DNA from 4 places in the Bacillus sp. JZ34 genome. Region 2 is predicted to be linked to each of the others. Evidence: riboswitches for the same ligand, from Rfam matches in the RefSeq annotation. Region 2 holds a riboswitch; each other region holds the start of a gene.

Region 1 (5,787 bases), 2.0 Mb from region 2:
TCAGCTCGTCAAAGGTCGTGCCGCCGGTGACGGAAAGGGTTTTTGTCGTCGGACCCATCGCGCCGGCGACAAACCTTGGCCATTCAGGTGTGGAAAACTTTTCGGCGGCCGCTTTGGCGAGTTTGACTGAAGCGAGGTTGACTTCATAGGCGCGCTGCCCGAGGTCGTACTCGTCCAGAACGAGCCGTGTGGCTCCGAATGTATTGGTTTCGATGATATCGGCTTTAGCGGCCAGATAGGCTTCGTGGATGCCCTGAATGATATGAGGTGCCGTGATGCTTAGAAATTCATTGCACCCTTCATAGGTCTCGCCGCCGAAGTCAGCGGCGGACAAACCGGCATTCTGGATCATCGTTCCCATCGCACCGTCAAGGACGAGGATTTTTTTCTTCAGCTGGTCATTGATGTTAGACATTTGTTTTCTCCTTTTCTTTCTGGTGGATATATGCCGTCAGTTCGGCGGTTAAATCAGACCGCAAAAACGGTGTGATCAGATAAATGCCGTTGAACAGGTCGCACGCCGCATCAAGCAGGGAGCGGGCGATCGCGAGCCCTTCCTCGGCCTGTTTTTGTTTGTCATTTCCCGCCAGCGCCATCTTTTCGCGGATTGAATCGGACAGTTTGATGCCGGGGATTTCGTTGTGGATGAATTCCGCGTTGCGGCTGCTGGTCAGCGGCATGACGCCGATATAGATCGGTGTTTCAAGATGCTTTGTTTCTTCGTGGATTTTGATGAGCTGCTCCTCTGAATAGACAGGCTGGGAAATGAAATAGTCTGCGCCGCAGGCGATTTTTTTCTCAAGCCGTTTCACCGCTTTGTCAATGTGTCTGACATTCGGATTGAAGGCGGCCGCCACTGAGAAATTTGTTTTCTTGCCGAGCGGTTTACCTGAATATGACAAGCCTTCGTTAAACTGTTTGATCAGGCTGATCAAATCGAACGATGTCAGGTCATAGACGGAAGTCGCTCCCGGAAAGTCGCCGATTTTCGACGGATCGCCGGTAATCGCCAGCACGTCTGACAGCCCCAGTGTATCGAGCCCCATTAGATGGGACTGCAGGCCGATCAGGTTGCGGTCTCTGCATGTAATATGGATCAGCGACCTCATATCGAGGCGCTGTTTTAAGAGCGCGCCGCAGGCGACATTGCTGATCCTCGGTGTGGCAAGCGAGTTGTCCGCCAATGTCAGTGCATCGATTCCGGCTGATTGAAGCTCTTTAGCGGCGTGCAAAAATTTCTCAAAGTTTAATTGTTTTGGAGGATCGAGTTCGACGATAATGGACCGTTTTTGCTTGGCCAGATCGTCGAGAACGGGCTCTGTCCTTTCGTTTTGAACAGCAAGCGCCGCTTTCTTTCTGATTTTCACGTGCTTTTCGGTGACTGGAGGAAGCCCTTTGACCGCCTCAGCCATCGCCCTGATGTGGTTCGGCGTGGTTCCGCAGCAGCCGCCGATGATCCGTGCGCCTTGATTGCGGAATTCCTCCGCGCTTTCCCTGAAATATTCATCATCTGTCTCATAAACAAGCCTGCCTTCGACAAGGGACGGGAGGCTGCTGTTCGGATAGACGGAAAGATAGGCGTCTTCTAAAAGCGGGACTTCTTCAAGCGCTCTGATCATATGATAAGGGCCGAGGCGGCAGTTGATGCCAACGACGTCTGCGCCGAGGGATGCCAGCTGCTTCAGGCCGTCCGCAAGCGGGGTTCCGTCCTGAAGAACGCCCTCTTCGTGCATTGAGACATTCAAAATGATTGGCAGCTCTGTTTCCTTTCTGGCAATCTTTAAAACTTCGCGCGCTTCTTCTAAATCATAATAGGTTTCGAGCAGAAGTCCGTCCAGCTGCTCATTTAACAGAAGATAGAGCTGTTCGCGGAAGCTTCTTTTAATGTCCTCGAGAGAATACGAGTTTTTGTTGAACGTCCGGATTCCGCCGAGCGTACCGAGAACATAAGCAGAACCGGCGGCGGAGCGGGCGAGACGGACCGCTTTTTCGTTGATTTGTTTTGTTTCGTCTTCGAGCCCGTATCTGGACAGCTTGATGAAGTTTGCGCCGTACGTGTTCGTTTGAATGATATCGGCGCCGGCCTGTACATATGCTTCGTGGACGCGTCTCACTTCTTCGGGCTTGGAGATGTTCAGTTCCTCAAAACACCTGTCGATCCCGTAGGAATACAGAAGTGTGCCCATTGCGCCGTCCGCGATTAACGTTTTGCTTTTTATATCCTCCAAAAAACCCATCGTTTTCCCCCTTAAGCATTTTTGATAAACAAAAAAGTCTTCTGTGAAGCAGAAGACTTTTCATCGACATTGTCCGTCTTCTTATCTTCCAAGCAGACTGCTTGCTGGATTTAGCACCTTGGTCATGAATATTCATTCACCGGTTGCTGAGGCTTCATCGGGCCAGTCCCTCTGCCTCTCTTGATAAGAACAGCTATTTAGTTTCTATTGATTACTTTTACTCAATTTACCGAAAATCGGGAGAATAATCAACAGTAAATTAAGAATTTATCGAAAATTTATAAATTGGACATCAATCGGCAGGTCGGCTTCCCTCACCATCGCGATGATTTGCTGAAGGTCGTCTTTATTTTTTCCGGTTACGCGGACTTGATCATCCTGCACTTGCGATTTAACTTTCAGACCCGATTTTTTTATCAGGTTATTGATTTTTTTCGCGTTTTCTTTGTCGATGCCCTGAACTAGTTTTCCGCGCTGTCTGACCGTGCCGCCTGAAGCGTTCTCAAGCTTTGAGTATTCGATGTTTTTCGTCGGGACGTTCCGCTTGATCAGTTTGCCGACAAGCACGTCTTTCAGCTGGTTCATTTTAAATTCGTCGTCCGATACGAGAACGAGCTCGTCTCCTTCGAGTGTGATGCTGCTTTTTGACCCTTTGAAATCATAGCGTGTGCCGATTTCCTTGAGAGCGGTCTGAATTGCGTTTTGAACTTCAGGCAGTTCAACCTTTGAGACGATATCAAATGAGCTTTCTTTCGCCATGTGAAAACCTCCATCCATTTTACTTATGAGTCAATTATAGTAGAATAAGGTGAAACTTCCAATATCGAGCGGTTTGCCTGGCCGCGATCCGGCAATAATTTTAACATTGGAGGAATAATAAGAAAAAGAAAAACAGGCGGATAAGAAAGGAAGAAACAGTATGAAACCAGGACAGCAGCTAACATTGAAAATAGATCATAAAGCCGATTACGGTTACTTTTTGACGGACGGCGAAACGGCGGTCCTTCTGCATCAGAGCGAGATCACGGAGGATATTGAAGACAGAGAAGAGGTCGATGTCTTTTTATATGTCGATCATGAAGATCGCTTGGCGGCTACGATGAGAAAGCCGATGATCAGCGCTGAACAGTACGGCTGGGTGGAAGTCGTTGATGCCGTCAGCGGCATGGGGGTTTTCGTCGATGTCGGGCTCTCGAAGGACGCCCTCGTTGCGACAGAGCATCTCCCGCCGTATGAATCAGTATGGCCGCAAAAAGGGGACAGGCTGTACTGTATGCTGAAAATCACGGGGCACGGAAGGATGTTTGCCAAACCGGCGCCGGAGGATAAGATCAGCGAGCTGTTTAGTGAAGCTTCACCCGGTCTGATGAATAAAGAGCTCACCGGAACGATCTACCGCTTGATCGCATCAGGCTCTTTTATGATTTCCGAAACCGGCATCAGAGGCTTTATCCATTCTTCTGAGCGAAAGGAAGAGCCGAGGCTTGGGGAAAAGCTGACCGCAAGGGTGATCAAAGTAAAAGAAGACGGTTCTGTTAATCTGTCGCTTCTGCCAAGAAAGCAGGATGCCTTGTCGGTTGATGCAGAACAAATTTTGACTTATATGAGAACGAGAAACGGCGCGATGCCGTTCTGGGATAAAAGTGACCCTGAGGATATCAAAGAGCGCTTCAACATGAGCAAAGCAGCATTTAAAAGGGCGCTCGGCCATCTGATGAAACAGGATAAAATCTATCAGGAAGAGGGCTGGACATACGAGAAAAAATAAATATGAGGCGGCGTCCGATGAGGACGCCGCCGGTTTTTTACAAGTGATCAGGCTTCTTTGATTCCTGGTGTTTACCGGCTTGTCTGTTCTTTTCAGCGAGCCGGTTTTTCTGCTGGTTGACGGCGTTGTTGTCAACTGGCTTTTTATCATCATCTTTCATGAGGAAGCACCTCCTGTCAAAATGTCGCTTTTAGCTTGCACACTGCCGGCGAAACTATGTACTCTCCCAACCGCGATGTTTTTTGCCGGGAAGTTTATGCCTCCTTGTACCGCCAGCATACACATATCATAAGACCCAAAAAAAGGAGACTTGGTATGAAACATTGCTGCTCAGTTTATATTCAAAGTGTTTCGGCAGGAGGAGTCGTCAATTTTGGCGGTGCGTTCAAAATTTGTCCGATCACAATGGAAAAAGTGGTCGAGGGGTCTGGAGGTCCTGATGTCGCGACAGCGGCTGCCGGTTTTCTTGATGGAGCGCTTACACCGGTCGCCGCTGAAGGAACAGTCACCGAAGACAGCTGACGAAGAAGGCCTGCTTTTATCAAGCAGGCCTCAGCGTGTCGACAAACCCTCGCATTCGTTGTCAGGCCTGCGCGTCGGTGCTCACGAATTGCAACATTCGCTCCGCTCCGATGCTCGGCCTTCCTAAACTGCAAGGGTTTTCAATCACGCTGATAGGATGACAAAATCCCAAAACTAAGAGCCGTTTTGGGATTTTGTCAACAATCTAAGGCCTGCTTTTATCAAGCAGGCCTCTGTTTTACCTTATCTTTTGTCTTTCCCCGGAAAAAAGACCGCCAATGTTCCGGGGCCGGAATGGGCGCCGACCGCTGAACCGACCATGTTGACGACGATTTCCCCCGGCTGAAATTCGGCTTCGATCATCCGTTTGACCTCTTCGGCCGTCTCTTCGTCATCTCCGTGGCTGATGCCGACCGTCTGTCCGCTCAAATCGACGCTTCTTTCTTTCATCAATTCGATCATCCGTTTGAGCAGCTTCTTTTTGCCCCGGATTTTTTCCAAGGGGACAAGCTTGCCGTCTTCAACATGCAGGAGCGGTTTAATATTCAGCAAACCGCCGACAAAAGCCGATGCTTTGCTGATTCTTCCGCCTCTTGCCAAATAAGTCAGGTCATCTACGGTAAAAATATGTTCAAGATGTTCGCAAAAGTCCTTTACAGACGATTCAATTTCTTGTATTGTATTGCCGTTAGTTGCGAGTTTAAGGGCGTGCTTAACCGCGAGCCCATAGCCTAATGAAGCGCATTTTGAGTCGATGATCCGCAGATCGAAATCAGGGAACTCTTCCTTGACTTCGTTTGCTGCCATCACAGCCGTCTGGTATGTTCCGGAAAGCTCTGAAGAAAAGGCGATATAGAGAGCGGGTTTGTTTTCGCCGGCCAGCTCGCTGAATGCATTCTTGAACCGCATCATGGACGGCTGGGACGTTTTCGGCGCTTTGCCTTCGCGCATCGCTTCATAAACGTCCAGAGGCTGAATCGTCAGAAGGTCATCGTACTCTTTTTCATCAAGCAGCACCTTTAACGGAATAAATGAGATGTGATGTTCATCATAAAAAGATTTCGGCAAATCTGCCGCACTGTCTGCTAAAAGGTGAACGTTCATTTGAACCCCTTCTTTCTAAAAAATGGTGGAAAAGGACGCCAAACTGTCCTTCGGTATATTTCGTTTTTTAGGTCAACTATATCATATATTTTTACATTGACGTTTTCAAAATATTGTTTTAAGGGTAAACCAAATATATACGAAAGTAGCGGAGGA
Region 2 (5,787 bases):
AAAGTGCGATCATCAATGATACGCTGGTTTCATTAAAGCCGAGCATCGACTGCAGCAGTCCGGCCGCGGCCATAACGGCACCCCCCGGGGCACCGGGCGCTGCGACCATTGTGACGCCAAGCATTAAAATGAACGGCATCATGATCGAAAAAGTCGGTGTTTGACCGTTTAGAATCATTACGCCCATTGCACAGCTCGTCAGTGTAATCGTGCTACCTGACAAATGAATATTGGCCAGGAGCGGAACGGCGAAGTCAGCCACTTTTTGGCTTGCTCCCGTTTTTCTGACTTGTCTCAACGTGACGGGAATCGTTGCCGCTGACGATTGTGTGCCGAGCGCAGTGAAGTATGCCGGCGCCACGATTTTCAACAGCGACAGCGGATTTCTGCCGTTTGCAGCGCCCGCAACGGAGTACTGAATCAAAAGTATGACGAGGTGAAGCACGATAATCATCACGAAAACTTTAGCAAATACGGATAAGATTGTCTGCACCTGACCGCCGAACGTCATATTGGTGAAAATACCGAAAATATGAACAGGCAGTAACGGAATAATAATATATGATATCAGCTTTTCAACGATCGTTTGAAATTCATCGAATGCGTTTTTTAATGTTTTTCCGGGCAGATAAGCGATTCCGATTCCCATGATGAAAGCAAAAATCAGTGCGCTCATCACGCTCATAAACGGCGTCATTTCAATGGTGAAAAATCCTGCTTGCAAAACTTCTTCCGGATTTTTAAATTCCTGCAGCTGATGGCCGGAAATGATCGCGGGGAGAAGATTTGATCCGACAAGGTACGCCAGGAGGCCGGCAAAAATGGTTGACGTGTAGGCGATACCTGCTGTAATGCCAAGGATTTTTCCGGCGCCGCGGCCGATTTGTCCGATGCCGGGAATAATAAAAGCGATAATAATAAAAGGAATGACGAATTTAATGAAGTTTCCAAAAATATCATTGAAAGTAGCGGCTGTTTTGACAAACCAAAGCGGAGCAAAGCTTCCGACGATAACACCAAGAACAATTGCCGTCATAATTCTCGGCAGTAATCCAAATTTCATAGATGTGTCCTCCTGATATATACAAATGTTTTTATCATATTATCATATGAAAGATTTCTTTTGTTAAAAATAAAAAAAGTCTGTATTTTCAAATAATAACAGCCGCGAATTGGAAGCGTTTTATCACAGGCCGTGCTTGATTGTCGTTTTAATCATTGTCCAGAAAATGGCATCGGCCGCTGACAGGCGAAGCGGATTTTTAATAAACTGCAGCAGCGCAGAATACCTGCGCTGCTGCAAGCGGGTTGAGTTATACGAGCGGTCCTCCGGCTTTTTCAATGTTTTCGGTATTAGAGAATTTTTTGAAATTCTTTTTGAATGCATTCGCCAAGTGGATCGCTTTTTCCTCGTATTCGTTTTCATCTGTCCAAGTTTTAGCCGGGTCAAGCACTTGATCAGGCACACCCGGAACATGGACCGGTGAATGAAGTCCGAAAATGCGGTCAGTCTTCATTTCGGCGTTATCCAGTTCTCCTTCTATCGCAGCCTGAACCATCGCTCTCGTATAAGCGAGGCTCATTCTTTCCCCTGTTCCGTATCCGCCGCCGGTCCAGCCTGTATTGACGAGAAAGACGCTGACGCCGTGTTCATCGATTTTTCTTCCGAGCATTTCAGCGTACACATGTGCAGGGAGCGGAAGGAACGGGGAACCGAAGCAGGTCGAGAATGTGGCTTCAGGAGCGGTGATCCCGCGTTCGGTGCCGGCGAGCTTGCTTGTATATCCGCTCAGGAAATGATACATGGCTTGTTCTTTCGTTAACTTGCTGATCGGAGGAAGCACGCCGAAAGCATCTGCCGTCAGAAATACAATGGTCTGCGGGTGTGCTGCGATGCTCGGCTTGACGATGTTGTCAATCGCATCAATCGGGTAAGCCGCTCTCGTGTTTTCCGTATAGAATGCGTCGGAATAGTCCGGCTCCCCGGTTTTGCCGTCAACCACGACATTTTCAAGAACGGAACCGAAGCGGATCGCATTGTAAATCTGCGGTTCTTTTTCTTTGCTTAAGTTAATGCACTTGGCGTAGCAGCCTCCTTCAATGTTGAAAACGCCTGTGCTGGACCAGCCGTGTTCGTCGTCACCGATCAGCTTCCGTTTCGGATCGGCGGAAAGCGTCGTTTTGCCTGTGCCTGACAATCCGAAGAAGAGAGCTGTTCCGCCTTCCTCGCCAATGTTTGCCGAACAGTGCATCGGTAAAATGTTTTGTTCAGGAAGAAGATAATTCATAATAGAAAAAATCGATTTTTTCATCTCGCCGGCATATTCGGTGCCTCCGATTAAAATCGTACGCTTTTCAAACGACACGATGATAAATGTTTCAGATCTGGTCCCGTCAATGAGCGGATCGGCTTTGAAATGCGGAGCGGAAAGAATCGTAAACGGCTGTTCTTCAGGTTTTTTATCATGTTCTTCAGGTCTGATGAACAACTGTCTTGCAAACAGGTTGTGCCAGGCGAACTCGTTGACAACTGTAATCGGAAGCCGGTATTTTTCGTCTGCTCCTGCAAACCCTTCAAATACATACAATTCATCGCGTTCCTTTAAATAGCTGAGCACTTTTGTGTACAGCCGGTCAAAGGCGGCTTCTGAAATCGGCTGGTTTACTGCGCCCCAATCGATTTTGTCCTTTGTGCTCGCTTCTTCCACAATGAATTTGTCTTTTGGCGAGCGGCCGGTGTATGTACCGGTTGTAGCCCGCACGGCTCCGGAAGATGTTAAGACTCCTTCTTTGCGTTCAAGGACTTTTTCAACCAAAAGGGGAACGGATAAGTTCAGCTGAACGTTTTCGCCCATTAATAACGTTTGTAAGTCAGTTGTTAAATCTACAGAATTCATAAAAAACCTTCCTTTGCGTGTTTTTTAATGTGTATAACATTAATGTAGAATTAGTATAACACATTTACTCTTATAGTCTATACCGTTTCTTCATTTTTCGTTCGGGTTTTTTCTCGAAAGACAAGTTTAAATTTATTGCGGCCGATATTGACATAACAAGCCATTTTAAGATAAGATATTTCATTGAGCGGATACTCTTATCCCGAGCTGGTGGAGGGACAGGCCCAATGAAACCCAGCAACCGGTTTCTCTTATTAATGGAAAAAAACAGTTTCTGAGACAACTACGGTGCTAACCTGATGCAAGGTGTTCAATACCTTGAGCGATAAGAGTGAAAGGCACGCAATACCAGACCCTTTCCTCAGCGAATAGGAAAAGGTTTTTTTATTGCATAAATCGAGATCCAAAAATTGCTAAAAAAACTGCCTTCAGGAGGAAGGTACTGGGCGTTTTTCACAGGACGTGAAAGGTCTAGCCGGGCAGCCAGTCAGGAAAAATTCTATTAAGAGGAATTTTGACTTAGAATCTCGTCAAGAATAGCATATGGAAATTGTTTCAAAACGAGAGCGTATGAAGCCCGAGTATCGTCATATAATCAAGAGGGACGAGATCCGTATCATACTTAAGATCACGGCTGATCTTCATATACAGGAGGAAACATAAATGAGCAAAAACCGTCGGTTATTTACATCAGAGTCAGTTACGGAGGGACATCCGGACAAAATTTGCGACCAGATTTCGGATAGTATATTAGACGAAATTTTAAAGAAAGATCCGAATGCCCGCGTTGCCTGTGAAACATCTGTGACAACCGGATTGGTGCTGGTAAGCGGTGAAATCACGACGTCCACTTACGTCGATATTCCGAAAACAGTCCGCGAAACGATTAAAGAAATTGGCTACACACGTGCAAAATACGGTTTTGATGCCGAAACTTGCGCGGTCTTAACGTCTATAGATGAACAGTCGCCAGATATTGCAATGGGAGTCGACCAGGCGCTTGAAGCGCGTGAAGGAGCAATGAGCGACGCTGAAATTGAAGCGATCGGAGCCGGAGACCAAGGTTTAATGTTCGGTTTTGCCTGCAACGAAACAAAGGAACTTATGCCTCTGCCGATTTCGCTTGCTCATAAATTGTCTCGCCGTTTGACAGAAGTCCGCAAAGAGGAAATTCTGCCGTATCTTCGTCCGGACGGAAAGACACAGGTAACTGTTGAGTATGATGAGAACAACAAGCCGATTCGCATCGATACAATTGTCATTTCGACTCAGCATCACCCTGAGATTTCGCTTGAACAAATTCAGCGCAATCTGAAAGAGCATGTCATCAACCCGGTAGTGCCAAAAGAGCTGATCGATGAAAACACGAAGTACTTCATTAATCCTACGGGCCGTTTTGTTATCGGAGGACCGCAGGGGGATGCCGGTTTAACAGGACGCAAAATCATCGTTGACACCTATGGCGGATATGCCCGTCACGGCGGCGGAGCGTTTTCCGGTAAGGATGCGACAAAGGTTGATAGATCTGCAGCTTATGCTGCGAGATATGTAGCGAAAAATATCGTCGCCGCAGGCCTTGCTGATTCCTGTGAAGTGCAGCTTGCCTACGCGATCGGTGTCGCACAGCCGGTATCCATTTCAATCGATACATTCGGTACAGGCAAAGCCAGTGAAGAAACATTGATCGAAGTGGTTCGCAAAAACTTTGATCTAAGACCTGCCGGCATTATTAAAATGCTCGATCTTCGCCGTCCGATTTACAAACAAACGGCAGCTTACGGACATTTCGGCCGCCTCGACCTCGATCTGCCTTGGGAGCGCACAGACAAAGCAGATCAGCTGAAGAAAGATGCATTAGGAGAATAACAACTGCATAGCCGCTTTCATAAGCGGCTTTGTTTTTCGATGGCAAAAAGCGGGCGGATGTGAAACGTTTTTCTTTAAACACTTGTCTAATCAAGAAGCAGACTTTGATTTCTGCACGAAATTTAAAAAATCGGAGGCAATACTATGTGTGGATTTGTAGGGGTATTCAATCATCGCCCATCATCCGAGACAGCAGCCCAGGAAGAACTGATTAAACAAATGAATGAAATGATTGTACACCGCGGTCCGGACGATGATGGGTACTATCATGATGAGCATGTAGGCTTCGGATTTAGAAGGCTCAGCATCATCGATGTGGAAAACGGAGGACAGCCTCTGTCTTATGAAGATGATTCCTATTGGATTATTTTTAATGGAGAAATCTATAACTATATAGAACTGAAAGACGAACTTATTTCAAAAGGATACGAGTTCAAAACCGATTCAGATACGGAAGTTTTGCTTGCGACTTACCGCCACTACAAACAGGAAGCTGCTTCCAAGCTGCGCGGAATGTTTGCTTTTTTAATCTGGGATAAAAAAGAACAGCTCCTATACGGAGCGCGCGATCCGTTCGGCATTAAGCCGCTCTATTTTACGAAAACGGACGGCCATGTTTATTTTGCGTCAGAAAGAAAGAGCCTGATGGCTGTTGATGCCGATTTGGAATTGAATGAAAAAGCGCTTCAGCAGTATACGTCATTCCAATTTGTACCAGAGCCTGAGACGCTTGACAAAAAGGTGCAAAAAGTAGAACCGGGCCATCAGTTTACTGTCCGCCCGGGCGAGGATATTCAATTTAAAACATACTGGAAAGTTCAATTCAAGCCTGTTCAGACCGAAGAAGACAAGCTTGTTCAGGAAGTAAGAGACGCGATCTTTGATTCCGTAAAAGTCCATATGCGAAGCGATGTACCTGTAGGTTCCTTCCTTTCCGGAGGCATCGACTCTTCTTTTATCGTGTCGGTGGCAAAGCAATTTCATCCCAACTTAAAAACGTTCTCTGTCGGCTTTGAACATGAAG
Region 3 (5,787 bases), 900 kb from region 2:
GCTGACTATCGACGACTACCGCCCAGGAAACGGAAACGCCTGCCAGAACGATCAAGGCTGTGATAAGAGACACAATTTTTTTGCGAATCGTCGTTTTTGCTGCAATCATGTAAAACAGCAGGAATGCCGGTAATACCATGTATGCTTGCAGCATTTTGACGTTAAAGCCGACGCCGACCATACAGAATGCGCCGAGCAGCCAGCCGATTTTTCCTTTCCGGACTGCTTTAAACAACATCCAGGTTGCAATCATCAAACAAAGGGTGAGAATGCTGTCGACGTTGTTTGTATGGCTGACCGCAACGGCAATCGGCGTACACGCCATAATAAGAGCTGAAATTCTGGCCGCCGTTTTGCCAAAAGTAGGTTTTACAATAAAGTACAACAGTGCTACGGAAATCACTTCGGCAATCGCTTCAGGAAGAACGACGCTCCAGCCGTGCACGCCGAACACAAGTGCAAAAAGTGTCTGAATCCAGAGTGCAACCGGCGGTTTATCAACTGTTACAAAGCCTGCTGGATCAAATGATGCGTAAAAAAAGTTATGAAAACTTTGGGTCATACTTTCAACGGCCGCCGTATAGTAGGCGTTGTCTGTGTCACTATTCCAGATGCCGTACAAGTTTAAAGCTGCAGATAATACAAGAATGAAGACCAGGAATATATCGATTTTCCTTTTCTTAATCATTGTTCGATCACCTCACTAAAGAGCATTATAGAAGCCAAATATGATCAAACTATGAACAAATCAAGAAGGAATTTTAAATTGTATAGAGGGGCAAAAAAAAGAGACATGCCGTCAGGAGGCATGTCTCAAATATGAGGTGTTATTTCCATACGTCTTCTGCGATCTCGACGACATGACGCAGTTTTTCCCATTGCTGCTCTTCTGTCAGGAGATTGCCTTCTTCTGTGGAGGCAAAGCCGCACTGCGGGCTTAGGCACAATTGGTTCAGGTCGACGAAGCGAGCTGCTTCGTCGATGCGCCGCTTAATATCATCCGGGTTTTCAAGCTCTCCGAATTTTGATGTGATCAGGCCGAGGACGATCTGCAAGTCTTTCCGTTTGACATAGCGAAGCGGTTCGAAGCCGCCGGAGCGCTCGTCATCAAATTCAAGGAAAAGTCCGTCTAAATTGAGTCCGTCGAAAATCGTTTCTGCAGCCGCATCGTAGCCGCCTTCCGCCACCCATGTTGACTGGAAGTTGCCGCGGCAGATGTGCATGGTGACCGTCAAATCGTCCGGGCGTCCTTCAACTGCTTCATTAATCGTGTTGGCGAAGGACTGGCGCAGTTCATCAGGCTGGCGGCCGAAGGCTTTGATCTGCTCATGTCCTTTGTCTGAGAAAAATACCGACCAGGCCGTGTCATCCAGTTGCAAATAGCGGCAGCCGGCATCGTAAAATGCGCGGATCGCTTTTTTGTAAGCCTGCGCGACATCGTGATGGAACTCATCCAGATCCTCGTACGGGCTTTCTCCAAGTTTTCCTCTGAAAAACAGCATATTCGGGCTCGGAATCGTCATTTTCGGCGTATGTGTGCCCGCAATATCATGAAGAAATTTATAATCTTCCAGCATCGGATGGTTTGTAAAATCGACTTTGCTTGTTACTTTGATTCCGCGCGGCTTCGTTTCAACATTATGAAATTGAATGCCCTTGTCCGCTGTATATCCTTCTACGCCGTCAAGCCCTTCAAGAAAATCGAAATGCCACCATGACCTGCGGAATTCCCCGTCAGTAACGGCTTTAAGGCCAATTTCTTTTTGCTTTTCGACAATGCGCTTGATCTCTTCGTTTTCGACTTCGCGCAGTTGTTCAGCGCTAATTTCACCGTTCGCTTTTTGAATACGCGCTTTTTTTACGGGCGCAGACCTTAAAAGACTCCCCACCTGATCAGCTCTGTACGGTCCGATTTTTTTCCCAGGCGTTTGCTTCAGTACATCGGTTGATTGTGTCATGCTTCATCCCTCTTTCTTTATAGACATAAAAAAGCTCTTCCCGATAAGGAAGAGCTTGATATATTCAATCTCCTCCTTATCTTCAAGAGCACGAACATGCTCTTAAGGATTTAGCACCATTCTGTCATAGACAGCGGTTGCCGGGTTTCACAGGGCCAGTCCCTCCACCACTCTTGATAAGGAAAACCTTTTTATGCAATTTTTTAATAATTTTAATATTAATACTTTTTATAAAAATGTCAATGGGTTTAAAAAAACTATTTGGTTTTTCATTTTCTTCTTCTGCGGTTAAACCGGAGGGCGTATCGAATCAGCGTAAGAATTTTTTGTCAAGACAGTCTTTCAAATGGTCAACAAGGTGCTGAACGAACAGGGTGAATTAGAATATTTTTCAATTTTTATCTCCGAAAATAGAAACTTTCTCGCGAGTTTACCGGTCTATCATGTGTACCTGATTTCAAAATGGGTATGATAAACAATGACAGATTAAGGAGGGTTCTTATGAACAAAAAAACAGTGTTTAAAGCGTTAGGTATGCTGATAACAGGGGTATTGTTTTTTGCGCTGTACGGTGCGGCCGCACTTCCTTCTGCACACGCGGCAAATGAAAAAAAGCCGACGGTCACGAGCCATACTTACAAAAACATTAAGGCTTTGAAATACCCGCAGGTTGCAAATGTAAGCAGCAAATCTCTCCAAAATAGGATCAACAAAGATTTTAAACGTTATATTGAGCAGTCCTACAAAGATTATGTAAAAAACAAGAAAGACGGCCAACAGCACGGATACCAAACAGATTATCAAACGTCCTTTGAAGTGAAATACTGGACCGGCCAAAAGCTGAGCATTCTGACAAGTAATTACGTCTACTCCGGCGGAGCGCACGGAAATACGGCAGTCCGCTCTTTCAACTATGACCTTGCCTCTAAAAAGCGGGTGTATTTATCAGATATCTTAAATACAAAATCGAAAATGGATAAGACAAAAACATACATTTACGACTATATTCAAAAACACAGCGACATTTTCTTCCCGGATGTGAAGAAGAAAGACATCGTCCTTGGTAAAAACACGGCTTTTTATTACACAAAAGACGGCATTGCGATCGTCTTCCAGCAATACGATGTCGCTCCTTATGCTGCCGGAAATCCGGTCGTTGCCGTGCCGAAAACGGTGTATCAATAAATAACAGCCCCTGTTTCGCAGGGGTTTTTGTTTTGAGGGAAGAAGGAATGGGGAGGTTATGGAAGCCTTTTCATGAAGTGGCAGCTGACGGGCATGATTCAGCCCGCAGTCCGTTCGCAGATTTTTTCTAAATCGAATAGCTCGCAGACATAGAACATGCACTGCCGGCCGCTGATAATCTGATATTTTTTAAAAGCATATGTCCGGTCTGCTGAAACAGGTACATGTTGTGTGAAATGTTTTCCCAGGCAGTCGCCCGTACTGAAAATTTCACGCCTTGACTCCAGTTCTGCAATGATTTTCCCGATGGGAAGCCTTTCTGCCTGCAAATCTTGTTTGATGGCGGGCGGCAGTAAGTTTGTTTTAACATAGACATAATTATAAGATAAATAATCATCGCCTGTTTTCAAAGAGGAAGTTCTAAACAAGATGTCATCATCGCGTTGAAACAGCCTCGCTTCTTCAGGTGACAGCTTGTCATAATCAATATTATTTTGCTGAAAAACTTCGATTTCGGCTTTGCCACCGATCAGCGTTTCAATCGCTTTGGTTGTTGAACCATCGGTTTTGGTTAACATGTCTTTTACAATAGCAACTAGAGTTTCAGGAAAAAAGTGGCTTACGCTCAATGAAAGGCACCCCCGTACCAAAATTAGAATTTTTTGAAAACTTGTCTTTAAATTTATCATGTGGAGATGCGTTTGTCTAGAAAAATAAGTTAAATTTTAGGTTAGTAATGTAAATTTTATATTTTTAACAATTGGATAGATCAGGATATGTATGGAAAAAGGAGACGTCAATGTCTCCTTTTTTTGTGCGATTCATTTAAGTCGTCTCTCCTTCTAAAAGCTGTACGGGCAAATAGGTTTCCAGCGGTAAATCATCGAATTCGCCTTCGATGGCTTTGGACAAAATCTCGATGGCCGTCTTGGAAATGAGTTCAATCGGCTGCTGGATGGTTGTCAATTCCGGGAGGATGGACTGAACGGCTTCCGTTCCGTCGTAGCCGATCACCTTTAATTGCCCGGGAATGTCTTTTCCGCGTTTTTTTGCTTCGGTGATGACTGTAGCGGCCATGAGGTCATCGCTGGCAAAAATGCCGTCAGCCGCAGGCTGTTCATCAAACAGTTTTGAGATGATTTCCCGGTAATTTTGATGAAAGGGAACCTCATATGTAATCGGCTGCCTTCCGTGTTGTCGCATCACATCTTCATATGCTTTTCGTCTAAGATTTGCCGGTGTTTTCAGCTCAATTGGTCCGTTGAGATGGATGATGTGCCGGCAGCCTTTTGCAATTAACAGTTCTGTCGCTTTTCTTCCTCCGTCATAGTTATTGGAGCCGATGACGGGAATCGTTTCCGATAAGTAATGATCGATGGCGACAATCGGCAGGTTTTGCCGATGATAGTTTAAGATTCCCCTGTTGTAGGTCACGGCGATGACGCCGTCCACTTGATTTCGCATCAGCATTTCCAAGTATTTTTCTTCTTTGTCTTTGCGGTTCAAGCTGTTGCAAAGCAGCAGTTTGTAGCCCATGGCAGCGCAGATGCTCTCAATATGAAAGGCCAGTTCGCCGAAAAACGGGTTGCTGGAGTTAGGGATGATGAGCCCTATTAAATGAGTTCGTTTACGAAATAAAGAGCGGGCCAAATCGTTTGGAAAGTAATTGATTTCTTCCATCGCTTTATAGACTTTTTCTTTTGTTTTTTCACTAATATAGCCGCGGTTATTTAATACCCGTGATACGGTTGTTGGTGAAACTCCCGCTTTTTTTGCAACGTCGTGAATGCTAGGCTTCATTCCCTTTTCCCCCTGCTAGTTTACTGAAATGGCTTACAATTCTCGTCACGCACTTATTTTAGAGAATCGGACTGATATGTGCAAGAAAATGCCATGATTCTGAGAAATGTACCGGGATGAATAATTGGGGAAAAAATATGTCAACCGGTTGACATGTAAAACCGGTTGACATACAATTCACTTGAAAGCGCTTTTATCTGTTGATTTATGAAAAATGGGGGGAAGTGACAAAGATGAAAAGGTGGCTCTTCGGAATTTTTTCATTGTTACTGATGTTTGCGATGTGGGGCTGCAGCAATAGCAAAAGTGCAAATAGCCAAGATGGGAAAACGCTTACGATGTGGGTGCACGTATCTGATGATAGTGAAGAAGGAAAGGTCTATCAAAAGCGGGTGGACGCTTTTAATAAAAAGTATGCCTCTGAAAATGTCAAGGCCAAAGTTGATTTCATTCCCAGAAGCGGAAACGGTGGCGGATATGAAGACAAAGTGAACGCGGCGCTGACAACGAACACCCTGCCGGATGTGATCACTTTGGACGGACCGAATACGGCGGCTTATGCGAAATCAGGCGTAATTGCGCCATTGGATGAGTATATCAAAGACCAGGACGATTTATTGCCGAGCATTAAGCAACAGGGAACCTACCAAGGGAAACTGTATGCGATCGGCGTCAGCGAATCGTCGGTCGGTATTTACTATAACAAAAAAATGCTGAAGGACGCCGGCGTTGATTTGAAAACGCTGCCAACGGTTGAGAATCCATGGACGTGGGACGAATTCCTTGAGCTTTGCAAAAAGCTGAAAAATAAATATGACAAACCGGCCATCGATATGCAGTTGCA
Region 4 (5,787 bases), 1.7 Mb from region 2:
GTTTCATCCCCTGTAAATCCATAGATTTCAGCGGCTTCAACCATCATTTGCCGCTTCTTGCTGATGGAAACGAGCAATGCTTCTTTTTCAACATAATTTTGCATACGCTTCACCCCTTACCGACATATCGTTTCTTAGAACCATCCAGATTTTGCGTACTTGAGCATTATTACAGATTATACTTATTTTGTAAACCTATTTCTCAAAAAATTATTTTGAAATCGAGTATAATAGAATTGTGGAATTAAAAGTGTAATACCCATCGATGAAATACGGCAAACACCTTTAAAAGAGTTCATGAGGATAGAAGGAGGTCTAAATGATGAAAAAACCAGTGTCAAGGCTCCGAACCATCTTTGCCGTGAAAGAAGCGTATTCAGGCCTCTTATTGTTTTTCAAGGCATTTAGAGCCTGGAGAAAGGGAGACTTCCCCTTATTCCCGAAAAAAACGATTTTACTGGCCGCGCTGGCATTGATTTATGTGCTGTCTCCGATCGATTTGATTCCCGATGTTCTCGCAGGTGTCGGCTGGCTTGATGACGCGGCTGTGCTCGCTTTTCTATTCAGGCAAATCACCAAAGAGCTGGACGGATTTGAAATACATCTAACGGGAGGAATAAACGGCAATGGCAAACAATAATATTCTCGGTATCAATCATCTCTTGTTTTCAGTCTCTGACCTGTCCGTCTCTATTTCATTCTATGAAAAGGTGTTTGATGCCAAGTGGCTCGTAAAGGCCGAGAAAACCGCTTATTTTGACCTGAACGGCATCTGGCTCGCATTAAACGAAGAGAAAGACATTAAGAGACAGGAAATCCACGACTCTTACACCCATATCGCCTTTTCGATTCAACAGGAAGATTTGCCGTTCTGGGAAAAGAAATTACGCGATTTAAGTGTAAACGTGCTAAAGGGCAGAAAACGGCATGAAGGCGACAAAGATTCAATTTATTTCTCAGATCCGGACGGCCATAAGTTCGAGCTTCACACCGGCTCTGTATTTGACCGTCTTCAATACTATCAAAATGAAAAACAGCATCTCTCCTTTCATGAAGGCCACATCAAGGCCCTTTATGACAGAAACAAATAAAAAAGCGTCCACACGGACGCTTTTTCATTATCGGCTCACACTCTCTTTCTCATAAATCGGCACCCAGCCCTCTGTCGTCACAAAGATTCTGACAGCCACGACTTTTCGGTCTTCCTGAAGCGTGAAATAATGGCGGGTGTTTTCAGGAACGGAGATCAAATCTCCCGGATTTAAGAGGACATCAAAAAATGTGCCGTCTTTTCCTTCTATCGCAAAGATGCCGTGGCCGCTGACGATAAATCTGACTTCATCGTCTGTATGATGATGTTCCTGTTTGAAATTTTTCAAGAGCTCATCGAGTTTCGGATTTTGGTCGGAAAGCGAGATGACATCGCTCGCTTTATAGCCGCGGCGTTCTGAAATGTCTTTGATTTCAGCGGCAAAGACGTCTAAAATCTCCTGTTTCTCTTCATCGGTCAAATCGTATTTTTCTTTTAAGCCGGCCGGCAGCTTTGTGATATCCCATTTTTCATAAATGACCTCCTGCTCCTTTAGAAATTGTTCTACTTCTTCCTGCTTTTCAATGGTCGTGTTTTGTTCATCATGGATTCGAATTGTTGCCATGCTTTCTCCCCCTTTTTAATTAACGTGGTAAGCCTGCAAAGCTTTCAGTTTTAAATGCCAGCTGAACAGGAATTCATACGCTTCAAGCATCCGCTTTGTCTCAAATGCCGTTTTTCCCCAGACGGTAATGCCGTGGCTGCGAATCAGCACTGCCCCTGAATCGCCTGAAAGGTGTCCGGCAAAATCCGCCGTCAAATCCGGAATATGAGCGCTGTTTTCGATAATCGGGATCGCAACCTCCGCATTTTCCTCCCAAAGACCGAGCGCCTTTATGATTTCCTGGCCTCTGAATGTCGCTTGCTTTTCTTTTGCGTAAAGCTCTGAGATAACATTGTTGTCAATCGTATGGACGTGAAGACAGCAGCCCGCGTTTGTATTTTGATAGACACGGGTGTGCAGCAGCGTCTCCGCCGACGGTTTCAGCGTATGTCCGGTCTCCGCCGGTCTCCCCTCTTCGTCCGCCAGCAGAAAATCCTCCGCGGATGCTTTTCGCTTATCTTTTCCGCTTGCTGTGATGAGAAATCGCAGCGGGTCTTCTGATACTTTGATTGACAGATTGCCGCTTGTCGCAGGGAACCAATCCCTTTCCGCAAGCTCTTTTTTTACCTCGGCAAGTTCGTGCCATTTTTGCTCAGGGTCCATTCTTTCACCTCCGCGGTCTCTTCAAGTATTCGCTTTACATCACGGAAATCGCCGAATCCCGCATGCTTCAGGCCGAGTCCCTCACATTCCCGCAGCAAATAATCGCGCGCGATGCACAAGTCGGAACATTTGGCAGCTTCAACATCTGTAACAGAGTCCCCAATCATGACAACAAAATCGTCCCAGCCTTTCAGCCGGCGGATGATAGAAGGCTTGCAGCAGCCGCATTCATTTCCGCAGCTGCCGTCACACGGATACGGCCAGCGGATCTCGATATTGCGCCCTGAAAAGCCGGCCTCATTGCAGTAAATGCGTTCCTTTTCGACAATGCCTTCAAGCAGTGGATAGACGAAAAAGTCCATCCCTCCGCTCACGACGTAAAACGGAAGACCCTGCTCATCCAGGAAAGAGACAAACTCTGTAAACCCGGGGCGGATCTCGGCTTGTTTCAGTACATATCCCATAATGTCTTCTTTCAGGCTTGTCGGCAGCAATTGAAACATTCTGCCGACCCCGTCCTTAATCGATATGTCCCTGGACAGAACCCCGTCTTTTAAAGCGAGCCACTCTTCTGGAGCAAATTGTTTCATAATGCTGATGATGTTGTCGTTTGTTGTAATGGTTCCGTCAAAATCGCAAATGATAAGCGGCTGCCTCATACGGAAACCTCAACCCTTCCCCATTTTTCAAGGGCGAGCTTCAAATCGGGAGAACGCTTTGCTTTTTCTTCGACTGGCTCCGCTTCCAGGACGGCATCAATGATCGCCCGAAACGCTCTTCCTCCGCCTGCCGCTCCGTTTGGATGACCGTGAATCCCCCCGCCTGCGTTGATGATATGGTCAATGCCGAAGTCTTTCATCAAGAGCGGCACCATGCCGGGGTGAATACCGGCCGACGGGACGGCGAATGTCGGTTTAAAAACGTCTTCCTTCGTGCATTCATCATATATGGCAAGCGCATCCCGCTTCGGCAGAGCAACGCTTCCGTACGGTGAAGGGAACAGGCTGAAATCAGCACCCGCATACCGGTTGAGCTTGCCGAGCAAGAGCGAATGGGAAAAACCGTAATGCGGCGACGAAGTGAGTGCGCCGCTTACTGCCGGGTGCGCCATGATCGGCAGCGGGATGTCGTCGTCTTCCGCAAGGCTTTGCAAAACATCGAGCCCGTAGGCAAACACATTCAGCAGCAACACATCGGCTCCGAGCTCGGCTGCTTTTCTCGCCTTCGATTTCAGCTCCATTGTCCTGCCCGTCAGGTTGACGGCATACAGCGTTTTGCGCCCTGTTTCTTCAAAAGCTGCCTCAAGCACTTTCTTTCCTTCCGTGATTCGTTTTTCAAAGGGGGCACTGCCTGTTTCGAATAAGATTTCATCGTCCTTGATCAAATCCACTCCGCCGAGCGCCTGCTGCCTAAGCTGTTCCTTCAAGTCTTCCATATCGCGGCCGATGACGCCTTTAAAAATGCTCATCAACAGAGGCCTTTCAAATTCGCCGATTTTTTTCCGGATCCCGTATACGCCGAATTTCGGACCCGGCAATGATTGTTTAAAAGACTGCGAAAACTCCAAATCCGCCAATTTAATTTTTCCGTCGAGAGACAGCTTTCCAAAAACGGTCGTCAGCACAGCGGGAATGTCGCTTGTAAAATTGGCTTCCGGATAAGCGATGGTGACCGTTGCCTGTTTTTCCCCCAGCGCGCTTTCTGTTTCTTCGACCTTGACGACGCGTCCTTTATGCTTTTTCAGCTGTTCCTGCTTTAAGAGCGGCAGATCTGTCCACGACCCGACCGTCAGTCCGATCGCGATTTGCTCGGCCCGCTTTTCTGCGTCACATCCTTGATCTGTCAAAACATATGTTGCCAAAAGTTCACTCATTCTGTAGCTCCTTCCTGCTTCATGCATATAAAAAACCTCTTTTGCTGCTTTAGCTAAAAGAGGTTTCGCATTTCAGGTTCGAATCCTTATCTCTCAGCGTCAGCTGCAAGAATTAGCACCGTGCTTAAAAAGTCGGTTGCCGGGCTTCATCGGGCTTGTCCCTCTGCCTGCTCTTGATAAGAATATTGATTTTATAAATTATTTTGAATTATCCCATCGTTTTTCCCGGTTGTCAATGACTGTGGCCGGTCTTTTTGAATATATTCAGCTTGGCAATGCGCGAAGCCGCTTCCCGGAGCCGCTCTTCGCTTGTCAAGAGGCCGACTCTCACATAGCCTTCTCCGTATTTGCCGAAGCCGATGCCGGGCGCTGTGACGACATTCGCTTTTTCGAGAAGCAGATCGGAAAAAGCCTCAGATGTATACCCGTCAGGGACAGGCATCCAGGCGAAAAAAGAACCTTGCGGAGCATCCGCGTGCCAACCGATTTCGCGGACCGCACGAATCCATACATCCCGCCTTTTTTCGTAGCGCTCATTTTGCTCCTTGACACACGCTTGGTCTGATAGAAGCGCGGCTGCCGCGGCGTCTTGGACCGCTTTAAAAAGGCTGACATACATATGGTCCTGATAAAGGTTCAGCGCTTCGATCACAGATGCGTTGCCAACTGCAAACCCGACCCGCCATCCAGCCATATTATACGTTTTGGAAAGCGTGTAAATTTCGATTCCTGTGTCTTTTGCCCCCTCCGTTTCGAGAAAGCTGACAGGCCTCTTGCCGTCGTAGCCGATCGCACCGTAGGCAAAATCGTGGACGACGCAAATTCCGTTCGACTTGGCAAACCGGACAGTCTCTTCGAAAAAAACAGGCGTGGCTTGGGCACCGGTTGGATTGTTTGGATAATTTAAATACATGAGCTTCGCATTTTCTTTCACTTCCTTCGGAATCCGGCTGTAGTCAGGCAGAAACTGATTGCCCGCTGTAAGCGGCATCGTTGCCATGTTCGCTCTTGCCAGCTCAACGCCCGACCAGTAGTCGGGATAGCCGGGATCGGGAACGAGCACGGCATCCCCCGGATTTAACAAACATTGCGGAAGCTCGACAAGACCGGCTTTTCCGCCGAACAATACAGCGACTTCGCGTTCGGGATCGAGCTCTACACCGTATTCCCTTCGATAGAACGCGGCTGCCGCCTCCTTGAGTGAACGGCTGCCGCGAAAGGAGGAATACTGATGGTTTTCAGGGTTGCGAACGGCTTGCGCCATTGTATCAACGATGTGATCAGGTGTCGGCTGATCGGGATTCCCCTGGCCGAGATTGATCACATCATGGCCGGCGGCGATTTTTTCATTCACCTTTTTCACCAAGGAAGCGAAAAACTGCTCAGGCAGCTGTTTCAGCACATCTGAAAGCTCAAATTTCATATGATTCACCCGCTTTTGAAAAATTCTTGAAATGATAGTCCATCATCATATATTGTTAAATGTAAAATGTAAAGAAAAAAATGAGGTGATCCAGATTGAAGCTGACAATTTCATGTCTGCAATTCGATATCGCATACGGCAATCCTTCTGAAAATTTTAAAAAAGCGGAGCAGCTGATCGAACAGGAAAGCCGA

Evidence for each region. Region 2 has a riboswitch for S-adenosylmethionine ahead of metK (methionine adenosyltransferase). Riboswitches for the same ligand answer to the same signal wherever they lie in the genome.
Region 1: another riboswitch for S-adenosylmethionine. It lies ahead of M1D90_RS15670 (bifunctional homocysteine S-methyltransferase/methylenetetrahydrofolate reductase); the one in region 2 lies ahead of metK (methionine adenosyltransferase).
Region 3: another riboswitch for S-adenosylmethionine. It lies ahead of M1D90_RS00915 (5-methyltetrahydropteroyltriglutamate--homocysteine S-methyltransferase); the one in region 2 lies ahead of metK (methionine adenosyltransferase).
Region 4: another riboswitch for S-adenosylmethionine. It lies ahead of mtnW (2,3-diketo-5-methylthiopentyl-1-phosphate enolase); the one in region 2 lies ahead of metK (methionine adenosyltransferase).

What each region holds. Positions count from the first base shown of each region.
Region 1 covers NZ_CP096403.1:3,076,725-3,082,511, reverse strand. Annotated here, with positions in the region: gene metH (methionine synthase) at 1-415, opposite strand, end outside; gene M1D90_RS15670 (bifunctional homocysteine S-methyltransferase/methylenetetrahydrofolate reductase) at 408-2,237, opposite strand; SAM riboswitch class I at 2,316-2,427, opposite strand; gene M1D90_RS15665 (YajQ family cyclic di-GMP-binding protein) at 2,505-2,996, opposite strand; partial or broken gene M1D90_RS15660 (CvfB family protein) at 3,137-4,005, shown strand; gene M1D90_RS15655 (DUF3941 domain-containing protein) at 4,043-4,165, opposite strand; gene M1D90_RS15650 (spore germination protein) at 4,321-4,527, shown strand; gene M1D90_RS15645 (DegV family protein) at 4,771-5,631, opposite strand.
Region 2 covers NZ_CP096403.1:1,090,251-1,096,037, forward strand. Annotated here, with positions in the region: gene M1D90_RS05520 (dicarboxylate/amino acid:cation symporter) at 1-1,063, opposite strand, end outside; gene pckA (phosphoenolpyruvate carboxykinase (ATP)) at 1,314-2,897, opposite strand; SAM riboswitch class I at 3,092-3,229, shown strand; gene metK (methionine adenosyltransferase) at 3,561-4,763, shown strand; gene asnB (asparagine synthase (glutamine-hydrolyzing)) at 4,908-5,787, shown strand, end outside.
Region 3 covers NZ_CP096403.1:193,316-199,102, forward strand. Annotated here, with positions in the region: gene M1D90_RS00910 (glycosyltransferase family 39 protein) at 1-688, opposite strand, end outside; gene M1D90_RS00915 (5-methyltetrahydropteroyltriglutamate--homocysteine S-methyltransferase) at 828-1,958, opposite strand; SAM riboswitch class I at 2,032-2,141, opposite strand; gene M1D90_RS00920 (DUF3298 and DUF4163 domain-containing protein) at 2,460-3,143, shown strand; gene M1D90_RS00925 (chorismate--pyruvate lyase family protein) at 3,242-3,772, opposite strand; gene M1D90_RS00930 (LacI family DNA-binding transcriptional regulator) at 3,969-4,943, opposite strand; gene M1D90_RS00935 (ABC transporter substrate-binding protein) at 5,177-5,787, shown strand, end outside.
Region 4 covers NZ_CP096403.1:2,831,090-2,836,876, forward strand. Annotated here, with positions in the region: gene M1D90_RS14285 (aspartyl-phosphate phosphatase Spo0E family protein) at 1-104, opposite strand, end outside; gene M1D90_RS14290 (YkvA family protein) at 323-640, shown strand; gene fosB (metallothiol transferase FosB) at 627-1,091, shown strand; gene M1D90_RS14300 (1,2-dihydroxy-3-keto-5-methylthiopentene dioxygenase) at 1,119-1,655, opposite strand; gene M1D90_RS14305 (methylthioribulose 1-phosphate dehydratase) at 1,671-2,297, opposite strand; gene mtnX (2-hydroxy-3-keto-5-methylthiopentenyl-1-phosphate phosphatase) at 2,258-2,956, opposite strand; gene mtnW (2,3-diketo-5-methylthiopentyl-1-phosphate enolase) at 2,953-4,170, opposite strand; SAM riboswitch class I at 4,254-4,353, opposite strand; gene M1D90_RS14320 (pyridoxal phosphate-dependent aminotransferase) at 4,403-5,593, opposite strand; gene M1D90_RS14325 (carbon-nitrogen family hydrolase) at 5,689-5,787, shown strand, end outside.